Regions from separate parts of the Bradyrhizobium sp. PMVTL-01 genome, predicted to be linked through region 2. Evidence: riboswitches for the same ligand, from Rfam matches in the RefSeq annotation. Region 2 holds a riboswitch; each other region holds the start of a gene.
What was found. A riboswitch is a leader RNA that binds a small molecule or an ion and turns the genes downstream of it on or off. The one in region 2 is predicted to bind cobalamin.
Positions count from the first base shown of each region.

Region 1 (3,760 bases), 3.3 Mb from region 2:
AGTCGTTGACGCCGGCACGCTGACGGAGGGGGCGATCCCTGGCATCGTCACCGACAAGCCGCGCAGTGGCACCCGTGATTTCAGTGTCGAGGCTGCGCTCACGCCAGCAGAGCTGGTCTTCGCCTTCGAAGCCGGCCAGCGCGCGGTCGCGCGTGCCGAGGCCAGCCAGCCTGATCTCCTGCTCTTCGGCGAGATGGGCATCGGCAACACCACGACATCAGCGGCGATCGCCGCGAGCCTGCTCGGCGTCAGCGCCGAGGAGATCGCGGGCAGCGGCACCGGCGTCGATGCGGCGGGCCGTGCGCACAAGGCGCGCGTGATCGATGCCGCGATTGCGCGTCATGGCGTTGCGGGCGCCTCGGCCGAAAAGATCCTGTGTGCTGTCGGCGGACTCGAGATCGCGGCGATCGCGGGCGCCATCATTGCGGCCGCGCAGCGCCGCATCCCTGTGCTGATCGACGGCTTCATCGTATCGGTCGCGGCGCTGGCGGCCGTGCGGCTCAACCCGTCGTGTCAGCCATTCCTGCTGCCTTCGCATCAATCGGCGGAGCAGGGACATCGGCTGGTGCTGCGCGCGCTGAACGTGCAGCCGCTGATCAGCCTCGATCTCAGGCTCGGCGAGGGATCGGGCGCCGCCATCGCGCTGCCGCTGGTGAGGTCGGCCTGCGCGCTCCACAATGGCATGGCGACCTTTGCGGAGGCCAATGTGCCTGACAGGCCTAGCTGACCCGCTGATTGACCGAGACCACCCGCCAGCCGCTCGCGAGCCGGTCGATCCGGGTCAGCGACAGCGGGTCGATGACGAAGCGTAACGCCGCCTCCGGTAGGAGATCGAGCGCGGTGCACAGCGCGGCGCGGATCGTGCCGGAATGCACGACGAGCGTTGCTGATCCGGCTCCGATCCGCGACAGGCCCAGCCGGACACGCGCGACCTGATCCTCAAAGCTCTCGCCGCCCGGTGGTCTCAGGTGCGCCGGATCGCTCCAGAATTGTACGTAGGCATCGCCGCCGCCCGCTGCGAGCTCGTCATGTCGCCGGCCGGTCCAGTCACCGAAATCCTGCTCGCCGAATTCGTCCACCAGAATAGGTTCGAGCCCCAGCGCCCGCGCCGTCTCGATCGTGCGCCGCGCAGGGCTCGCATAGCTCGCAGCATCCTGCGGCAGGCGCAACCGCAGCGCCTCCAGCTGCGCGCGGTCGGCCAGGTCCGCCGGTGCATTGGCGGCATGGATCGTCCCTTTAACGCCGTCGACGGGCGCATGTCGGATCAGCCAGAGGAAGGTTGCGCCTTCCATGCAAATCTCCGCGGAAGTTGGTGGCTGTGGCACTATCGCCGCAGCTTGCACATTGACTCCGTCCTGATCGTAATCCTAGATGCTCGCGACGGTTTCCCCGCAAGGGGATGAAAAGGGAATGCGGTGCGGGGACGTTGTCCCCAATGCCGTGGCTGCCCCCGCAACTGTGAGTGGATAATCCTTCGTCAGAAGCCACTGGGTCCTCGGTCCCGGGAAGGCGACGAAGCGGTCGTGACCCGCGAGCCAGGAGACCTGCCGTCAGCCGTGGTCACACGCGAAGATGTCGGTCGGGGAGTACAGACATTCGGCTTCATCAGAGGGCTGACAGGCCCGGGGTGAGACCTCGTTCGCTGTGACGTGCCACTGACGTCATACCGAGGTCTGACCCGTGTCTTCCATTCGTATCGTACGACGGCGCAGCGTCCTGCTCGCCTCCGCCGCGCTCACATCCGTTGCCGTTCTCGATGTGCCTGCTGCGCTCGCGCAACAGGCAAGCGAACCGCTGCCGCCCGTCGAGGTGTCGCCCGCCCAATCCCGCAAGCCGGCCAAGCCGGCTGCCCGGGAGCCTCAGAGCACGCGCCGCGCGGCGCCGCGCAGACCTGCCGCATCCGCAGCACCAAAGCCCGTTGTGCCGGCTGGGGGGGCGCAGACGCCGCTCAACACCAATGCGGTCGCCGAAAGCGCCTCACGCCTTGGGCTGACCGTGCGCGAAATACCCGCGACCGTCGAGGTCATCTCGGCCGAGACCATGCGCGAGCAAGGCTATCGCACCGTGTCCGAGGTGGCGCAGGGCGCGGTCGGCGTGACCTCCGGCGATGCGCCGGCGGAGCCGGCGGGCTTCTCGATGCGCGGCTTCACCAACAGCCAGATCAATACGCTTTACAACGGCATCAAGATCGGCCCGCAGAACATGACCTCGCGGATCATGGACACGGCCAATCTGGAGGCCGTGGAATTCCTGAAAGGCCCGGCTTCGCTGATCTCGGGCGAGGGCGCCGCCGGCGGCGCGATCAACCTCGTCACCAAGCAGCCGCACACCGGAGCCGTCCGCAACGAGGCGGACTTCTCGTACGACTCCCTGAACTCGTTCCGCGCCCATTACGGCTCCGGCGGCAGCACCAACGTTCAAGGCCTCGATTACCGCTTCGACATCAGCCGGTCCTCGCTCAACGGTTTTGTCGACGACACCTATACCAGGACGTTCGATGTCTCCGGCCAGCTCAACTACCGCGTCTCCGACAGTCTGAAGGTTTGGGGCGCGATCGAATATCGCGAGGACCGCGGAAAGGCCTATTGGGGCGCGCCGCTGGTGCCGGTCGCCTTCAGCGGCCCACATGCGACGGCGGGGATAGTCTCGGGCAATTACGTCTCGAACTACAATAAAGCCAATCTCGGTGCGGTCACCATCGACGACCGCACCTTCAACACCAATTACAACGTCCTCGACAACCGCAACGTGGCGCAGGAAGTCTGGTTGCGCGGCGGTTTTGAACTGAAGCTCGCGCCGGACCTGACCTTGAAGAGCCAGGCCTATGGTTATGGCGCGGAGCGCAGCTGGTTCAACAACGAGGTCGAGGCATTCAACTCCGGTACGAACCTGGTCGATCGCGAACGCTTCTATGTCGCGCACAGCCAGCGGCTGGTCGGCAACATCACCGACCTGATCTGGGATACTGACATCGCCGGCTTCGACAACCGGCTGGTCACGACGCTGTCGTCGAGCTACCTCGATTTCGTTCGGCCGGGTGCCGCGAATTTCCCGGGCGACTCCGTGTCGCTGGTCAATCCAGACCGAGGCTTCTACGGCACGCTCACGACCAAGCAGCAGACCGCGCGCATCGACAACGAGGCGCTGTCGTTCGAGGACCGGCTGAAGCTGACGCGGACTTTCGCGCTGGTCGGCGGCCTGCGCGTCGAGCATATCGGCCTCGACCGCAACTCGACCGACGTCAACGGGCTGGTGAACGCGGGCTTCCCGTTCACCAACGACTGGGCGCCGGTCACGGGACGCATCGGCTACACCTGGGAGGCCGTGCCTGGCCTGACCTTCTTCAGCCAGTACGCGACCGGCGCCGACGTGTCCGCCAACAACATCTTCCTGCTGTCACCGACCCAGCCTCTGGACCTGACGACGTCGCGCATCTACGAGACCGGCGTCAAGCATCTGTTCTGGGACAACCGGGCGGAGTGGTCGTTCTCGGCCTATGATATCCAGCGCAAGAACGTCTATGCGGCGGCCGGCGGGCAAACGCTCAACATCGCCGGACGGCAGGAGTCCAAGGGCGTCGAGCTTGCTGCCTCGGTACGGCCAATCGAGCCGCTGCGGCTGTGGGGCAACATCGCCTATGTCGATGCCCGCTATGCCGACTACAATTTCGCCGGCGGGTCGTTCTCGGGCAACACGCCGCCGAACGTGCCGCGCATCGTCGCCGATGCCGGTGCGTCGTACCGGTTCTTCACGCCGTGGC
Region 1 covers NZ_CP193982.1:5,794,089-5,797,848, reverse strand. The annotation lists gene cobT (nicotinate-nucleotide--dimethylbenzimidazole phosphoribosyltransferase) at 1-727, shown strand, start outside; gene ACRQ5Q_RS28195 (histidine phosphatase family protein) at 720-1,292, opposite strand; cobalamin riboswitch at 1,365-1,566, shown strand; gene ACRQ5Q_RS28190 (TonB-dependent receptor domain-containing protein) at 1,681-3,760, shown strand, end outside.
Region 1: it holds a riboswitch for cobalamin, as region 2 does, so the genes downstream of both, ACRQ5Q_RS28190 (TonB-dependent receptor domain-containing protein) here and metE (5-methyltetrahydropteroyltriglutamate--homocysteine S-methyltransferase) in region 2, are expected to answer to the same signal.

Region 2 (3,760 bases):
TCATCGGCTTACTGGTTAGTGATTGCGCGTAGCGCCACCATTCCACCGTGATCGGCTTCGACCGTACTGCGTCCCCTAACAGGATCGGGGGCCTGACGCAGCGCGAACCATAGGACTGTACCCATCCATTCATGGTAAATGCGAAGCCGGCGAGTTGCTCGCTAAAGTACTGCACCATGTCATTACGCTCGAATTCGCCGTGCACGAGGACGTCAAGACCGATGTCTTCCTGCCAACGTACGGCGCGGGCTATCTCCTCCTTGAGGAACCTGTCGTATTGTTCGTCGCTCATCGCACCTCGCGCATGCGCCGCACGAGCATTTCGGACCTCTGTGGTCTGTGGAAACGATCCGATCGTCGTGGTAGGAAAATCTGGTAGTCCAAAGCGTTTCCTTTGGATCTCGGAACGGCGGGCAAATGGGCTGGCGCGCCGGCGCATCGTCTCGTCGATCGTCCTCATCCGGACAGCGACATTGGCATCATGGATCTTCGGCGAAGTCCGGCGGGCAGTCACAGCGCGTTCCGAATCGGCAAGAGCTAGCCCAACATTCTGGTCGCCTGCGAGTACCCGCCCCAGGATCGCAAGCTCACGCATCTTCTGAACCGAGAAAGCAAGCCAGCTTTTGACCTCGGACGTAAGCCCGGTCTCTAGTTCAACATCGACAGGCACGTGAAGCAGCGAGCAGGATGGAGCGAGCTGTACACGGCGCCTGCCGAGCTTCGCAATCGCTGGATCCAGCCGCTGACGGAGCGACGACAAGTTCGAGCGCCATATGTTCCGGCCGTCGATCACACCGAGCGACATGATGAGATCTCTTCGGCCCGCTGCAATGATTTGATCCAATAGCTCTGGCGCTCGAACAAGATCGAGGTGCAGGCCGGAAACTCGCAGATTCAAGGCAGTATTTAGATTGTCGCCTAACGCGCCGAAATAGCTAGCAACCATGATCTTGATGGCCGGTCCCTCCTTTGCGAACCGGTTATAGGCATGTAGCAAAGATTTTCGCGCCGCCTCATCGAGATCAAGGGCCAGGCAGGGCTCGTCAATCTGAACCCAACTAGCCCCTCGTTCGGCCAATTCATGCAGAACGTCGATATAGACCGGTATAAGATCATCCAAAAGGGCGAGGGGCTGGAACGCGCTATCGGCACTCTTGCCGAGCTTCAAGAATGTGACCGGCCCGATCAGGACCGGGCGGGTCTGGAAGCCAAGAGCCTTTGCTTCCTCGTACTCTTCAATGGGTTTGCGAGAGCACAGTCTGAACGCTTGTCCCCTGTAGAACTCGGGAATCATGTAGTGGTAGTTGGTGTCGAACCACTTGGTCATTCCCTGCGCGGGTGCGCCAGATCCCCGCGGGCTCTGACCGCAACTCGCATCCTGGTCGTCGCATTGTGATCCGCGAGCCATGGCGAAGTACTTCTTGAGCGAAACGGATTCTCCTTTCGAGGCGTAGATCTCCGGGATGGCGCCAACCATGGCACTTGTATCGAGTACCTGATCATACAGCGAGAAGTCGTTCGACGGAATGATCGTGACGCCGAGAGATTTCTGACGAGCCCAGTTCGCTGCGCGCAGGCCGGATGCGTCCTCGTGCAACTGCTGTTCGCTGATCTTTCCGGCCCAGTAGCTTTCGAGAGCGAATTTGAGCTCACGCCTTGGACCGATGCGCGGCGTTCCGAGCGTAGCGATTGGAAGAGAGCGAAGAGACATAGTGTCAACCCCTGTTGGGGACAGAGGCCGTGGCGGACGCAGGCAGGGGAGTCGCACGTGCGACGGCTGCTTGGCGCACCACCGAGACACCCCGCCCGTGGACCCAATATTTTGTCGGGGCAGGTCTCCTGGCTTGCTGGTCATCGCTGCTGTCCGGCCTTCCCGAAGCCTTGGAGGCTTCAGTGACATCGTTGGACAGCGGCTCGCCGCTTACAGTTGCGGGGGCAGCGCCGGCATTCGCACCGGCTTCCCTCTTAGCTCCGGATCAAATGGGCACCGGAGAACCTCGACGGCTTGGATTATCGGCAGGAGAACTCTTCCGTCAACCTCTCAGATTGTGTGCCAAGCCGATCTCGGACACCTGTTGGGCGAATGAGCGCGCAGGTGTATGATTCACCACTATCTAAAGACATTCTCTAATCAAAGATTCCGAAATCAGACATGTCTTTGTCAGATGCCTCAATGAGCATTAGAGGTGCCTTGAAGCGGTGCCGCACGCCAGATCGATGAAAGGGACAGAAGCAGCCTGCCGGCCGGGAGTACCGCTGTTTCGAGCGGAATACTGGCGATGCGGCTTCCGCTTTCCAGAAGCTCGCCCAGCACCCGTTGGCCAGCAGTTTTCTCGGACTAAAGGATCTACATCGAATAGGCCAGGGCACGTGGCGCAATCTAGCAACATTCGCGGGGCGAGGTTGATTTGGCGTGCCAGCCGGACTTCGAAGGCGGAACTCGGCTTTGTGTCGCTGGCAATCCTGTAGCTCGAACGCCGACGATAGCGATAGCGAACCGCTCGGTTTAAATGGCGGCAAACGCACTGCCGATTGTCATCAGGCACTTGGCATCGAGGCGTTCACCTCTTGCGCTAACTATCCAGCGCAGCACAGGGAAACGACAGCTGCGGCGGATACACTGAATGAAAACATCGAAACGGGCGCAGGTCGGAAAGTCGACAAGTGGGACACTAAATCCGTGAAAATTTGCGCCTATTGCCTGGCACGAAGAATGCAAGCCCTCGGCATGCCCAGTCTCCTCCTGCTGGGCATGTCCAGCTCAGCCAATTGACGCTGTCGCTCGCGAGGGAAGTCAGCGGCGCGTGACGTAGAGGGGAGCGCCTGCTGGCGCGGGAGTAGCGGGGTGCCCCCTCACATCTCGGGACATTTCTTACGCTCGCTCATAGCAGGTTCAAGGTCACCCGCTTTGAAAGATGTCTGGATGAGACCTGATAGGCTGAGCTTTATGAAGAGAATGTCTGGAAGACCAGCGCCATGGCTTTGCCTGGCCGGATTTCTAATCTGCCTCGCCTGGCCGGCTGCCATGAGCAACAGTATTCGCGCCAACGACAGCCCCCTTGTCGAACGACTCAAGTCAACTTGGCGATCGCAAGATGGTGAGACGATAGAACAAATCATCTCCAATGTTTCGATGGTGGCCCAGTTCGTCCCTCAAATGTGGGGCGTTGTTGAACTTGGCCAAAACGACTTTGTTTTCGTTTCGTGGACCAGGCATCGGGACAACAAATCAGACGAACAGTCCGTTATCGCCTGGAAAGTCGCGCCCGACGGTACGATGGAACTCGCCTCAACGTATGCGAAGCCGATCGAGTTGGGCTGGCGCGCCCTGGCGCTCTCGTTGATCGCCACTGAAGTCGCACATGCCGAACCGGGCGCTAATCTTAACTTTCTGCATGATCCGACCAACTTCAACTTTGTGACTACGCCGCAAGGCCGGCTTGGCGATCTTCTGCGGCACGGCCGCTGCACTATCGTCGATCCTGTTGGAGTGGACTACCTACCGAAGCGGAACGACAAGCCGACCGAGAAGGGTGATATATGGCGCGTTCTGCTCGTGGTGAACTGTAGTATCCAAGGACCACGTTATTTTACGTACAATGGGGTCATCTCATTCGAGAAGACTGAAGGACATGATTGGGAGCCACAATCCTCCTTTGCCAAGCGCATCGCGAAATTTCCTCCTGGCTCCTGGTTTCAACGCATCGAGCCAAAGGAAGAGGAAGACTTAGAAGAGCGAAGGCCTTAGTAAACCGTCGTG
Region 2 covers NZ_CP193982.1:2,511,817-2,515,576, reverse strand. The annotation lists gene metE (5-methyltetrahydropteroyltriglutamate--homocysteine S-methyltransferase) at 1-1,711, opposite strand, end outside; cobalamin riboswitch at 1,813-2,015, opposite strand; gene ACRQ5Q_RS11300 (nodulate formation efficiency C protein) at 3,026-3,748, shown strand.

Region 3 (3,760 bases), 960 kb from region 2:
ATCTTTCGTGATCTCACGTTCGGCACGCGACACGCGCTCACCGAGGGCCTTTCGCTGCCTGGCGAGCTGTTTCTGCAGATAGGCCATGCTGATCTATGTTCGCACTGCTTGGTCATCGCGGGCGATCCTGCTCAAGTCGTCGGTGTGTGAGCCGAAGATGCGGAGCCGGAGCATCCCCTTCGTTTCGGCTATCGTTTCGGCGCATTTAGCACCACAACCGGTTCCATAATCGGCGCCGATGGGCCACCTTTTGCAGTGTTTCTGCATGATCGGCTGAGGGTTAATAAACCGGGTGGCGCTCACCCCCATCCGGGAGTCCTTGGTGGTTGCACCAGTTTATCCAGTTGCGCCGGGGTCTCAACGAAATCCCTTTGGGCGATAGGGGCGGCGCGCGCGGGATTTCGGAGGCAAGTGGTGGACCCAGTAGCCATGAGACTCTCTGGTACTTTTCGTGGTCTGTTTCAAGAGCCGCTTGCATCTGGGGGGGCGTCCACAGCTGGGTTTACGGCCTAGTTCTACTTGGTGGGAAACAGGTTCTCCACGATACGAAAGTCAGAAAGTTGTTAGACACGCAATGCGCGAGACATCGCAACCACGCCGCCCGCAGCGCGCTTGCCATCGCAGAACGCGGCCCAATCAGCCATTATCGTGCGCTGCTTCTGCCGCGCCGATATAGGTCTTGATGTACATGGTGCAATCGGGGTTCTTCGCGTGCCCGACGGTGGCGTTGCAGGCAAGTCCAACTAGGACGCGGACTCCCTTGTGATGTAGGCCCCCGTGCTGATGCACGCGAACAATGGAGGTGTCTATCATCTGAACAGCGGCGTCATGGGCAGCGGCAAGCGCGTCGATGATGCGGCCCCAAACGCCAGCCCGCCGCCAACGAACAAAGCGGTTGTAGCAGGTGGTGTACGGACCGGACCAAAGATGTCGGGCAGATCACGCCAAGGTGCTCCAGAGCGCAAGACCCAGAAGATGCCATTGAGGACACGACGGTCGTTCACCCGAGGAACGCCACGGGGCTCGTTCGGTAGCATCGGCTTGATGCCAACCCATTCATAATCGGCGAATTCGTAGCGCATGATTCGAGCCCCCAGTTTGGAAGCTTGAATCACAGCGATCTGGTCGGGCGCAACGCTTCGAGGAAGGAGCTGGTTGGACGCTTACGGGCTAAAAGCGGACATCAGCCCGCCGACAATCCCTGCTGAAACCGCCGAAAATGACCCGCAGCCAACCAATGTGAATTTATCCGTGCCTCAATGGCTTTTTGACGGGCGGCGTGTCCCAACTGGCACACCTCTAATCTTCGAGCTGACGGAGACTAGCGCCGCTTGACTCGCCTTTGAACTTCATTAAGTCTGAGAGCGGTAGTGCCCGAAGGGCTAATCAAGGGAATGCGGTGCGTCTGTTGCAACGGACAATGCCGCAGCTGCCCCCGCAACTGTAAGCGGCGAGCCGACGATCATTTAATGCCACTGGGATTGTCTTGATCCTGGGAAGGTGATCCGAAGCAGCGACCCGCGAGCCAGGAGACCTGCTACCAGCAATGGTCATGCGCGAACGCGTCGGGCGGGGTGCTCCGAAGCGTTACAAGAGGCGTTCGGGGTCTGCCGTATCAGGGGCGAAGGGCAGATCGTCGTGCCAGTGCGCGTGACGGGTGTATTGTTTCGCCGTCGAGCACAACCGTGTCGATTTCTAACTTTACTGGGCGCCCGGCGCCGTCGCGCATCTGCGCGCAATCTCTCCGCTTGATCTCGTCGAGGCAACGCTGGCGATGCTCCGCGCTGATCCCCGGGGTGGTCGTCGCGCTTTTGGCCAATGCATCTGCGTCAACGCAAAGCCCACAACAGCTTGAGCCGGTGACCGTCCGGCCGCCCAAGCCGCATGGCACTGCGAGCCGGCCCGGCCAGGAACCGGCAAATGTGCCGAAGCGGACCAGGCGCGCCGCACAGGCCGCACGGCCCAAGCCTGCGACGCGATCTATCGCAAATTCCGAGCCCGCGCCGACACCTCTCAATAGCAATGTCGTTGCAACAAGCTCCAACCTGCTCGGCCTTTCCGTCTTTCAGACGCCGGCAACAGTCGAAGTTGTCAGTCAGCAAACCATGCGCGAGCAGGGCTACCGCACCACTCCCGAGACGGTAGCAGGCGCCGTCGGCGTGCTGGCGGTCGATGTGGCAGGGGCACCTTCCGGCTTTTCCACACGCGGCTTTTCCTTTGGCGAAGTGACCGTACTCTACAACGGCCTATGGATTGGCCCGCAAAGCATCACGTCGCGCGTCCTGGATACTGCCAATCTAGAGCAAGTCGAATTTGTTAAGGGACCCTTGTCGCTAATGTCAGGCCTTGCCACGATCGGCGGCTCCGTCAACTATGTGAGCAGACAGCCCACGAGCGGTCCTATCAAGAACGAACTTGACACCTCAATAGATACACTTGGCACCTATCGGACGCATTTCGGGTCTGGCGGCAGCACGTCAGTTGACGGGCTCGACTACCGGTTCGATGTCAGCTCTTCGAAGATCAACAGCTTCATCGAAGGCGACTATCAACAGCTCAACAATATCTCGGGCCAGCTCAACTACCGGGTGACCGATTCCTTCAAAGTATTCGGTGCCATCGAGTACAATCAAGATTACGGCCACGCCTATTGGGGCACACCGCTAACAACGACAACATTCTCTGGACCTTTTTCCACGCACGGTGTCGTCGCGGGATCGGCAATCAGCACCTTTGATGGTTCAGTTATTTCGCCTGTGACAGTGGACTCGCGAACACTAAGGACGAACTACAATGTCGCCGACAATTCCATCGGTTCACATGGTCTCTGGCTGCGTGGCGGCTTCGAATGGGCGCTGAACGAGGACATTACGATCAAGAATCAAGCCTATGAATTTGGAGCCAAGCGTCACTGGTTTGACAGTGAAACTTACGCGTTCAACACTGGAACCTCGATGATCGATCGAGACCGCTTTTTTGTTAATCACAAGCAGCAGGTAATCGGCGATAACACCGACCTGATCTGGAGTTCGTCCTTTTTCGGCATGCAGAATCGCTTCGCCACGCAATTGGCAGTAAGCCGAAACGAGATTCAGTTCGCCCAGGAGCAGAATCCTGACGAGTTTCCGTTCGACTCCGTGACCGTGGTAAATCCCGCCCCTGGGCTTTATAGCCTGCCACCGCAGCCAGGCATCCGCAACAGCCGCCTAGACGATGCAGCGATCACGGTCGAAGACCAGCTCAAAATTACGCCGATGCTGGCTCTAATCGGTGGCATACGCGTCGAGGACATGACGTTGACTCGGGATGGTATCAACTTCGACGGTACGATTCCAGCAGGGCAGCCCTTCACCAAGAACTGGCAACCAGTATCTTATCGAGCCGCCGTGACCTTCGAGCCAATCAAGGGTCTGTTGTTCTATGGCATGTACGCCACAGCATACGATCCGGCAGCCGCGGGTATCTTTTCAGTAACGCCGGGCACGACGCTCGACTTGACCAGCGCCCGCATCTACGAGACCGGTGTAAAGGCGATTTCGGCTGATAAGCGAGCCGAATTTACCTTCTCGGTCTATGACATCGAGCGGCGAAATGTCTACGTAGCGCTAACCAACGCCGTCGCCACGGAGGCCGGCGAAGTGCACAGCAAGGGCGTCGAGCTTGCCGGCGCTGTGCGACCGATCGAGAACCTCAAGATCTGGGGCAATATCGCGATCACGCAGGCGACGTATGGCAATTTCGACGTGTGGACCGGTAATAC
Region 3 covers NZ_CP193982.1:1,553,543-1,557,302, forward strand. The annotation lists gene ACRQ5Q_RS07295 (hypothetical protein) at 1-87, opposite strand, end outside; partial or broken gene ACRQ5Q_RS07300 (IS5 family transposase) at 751-1,082, opposite strand; cobalamin riboswitch at 1,352-1,556, shown strand; gene ACRQ5Q_RS07305 (TonB-dependent receptor domain-containing protein) at 1,686-3,760, shown strand, end outside.
Region 3: it holds a riboswitch for cobalamin, as region 2 does, so the genes downstream of both, ACRQ5Q_RS07305 (TonB-dependent receptor domain-containing protein) here and metE (5-methyltetrahydropteroyltriglutamate--homocysteine S-methyltransferase) in region 2, are expected to answer to the same signal.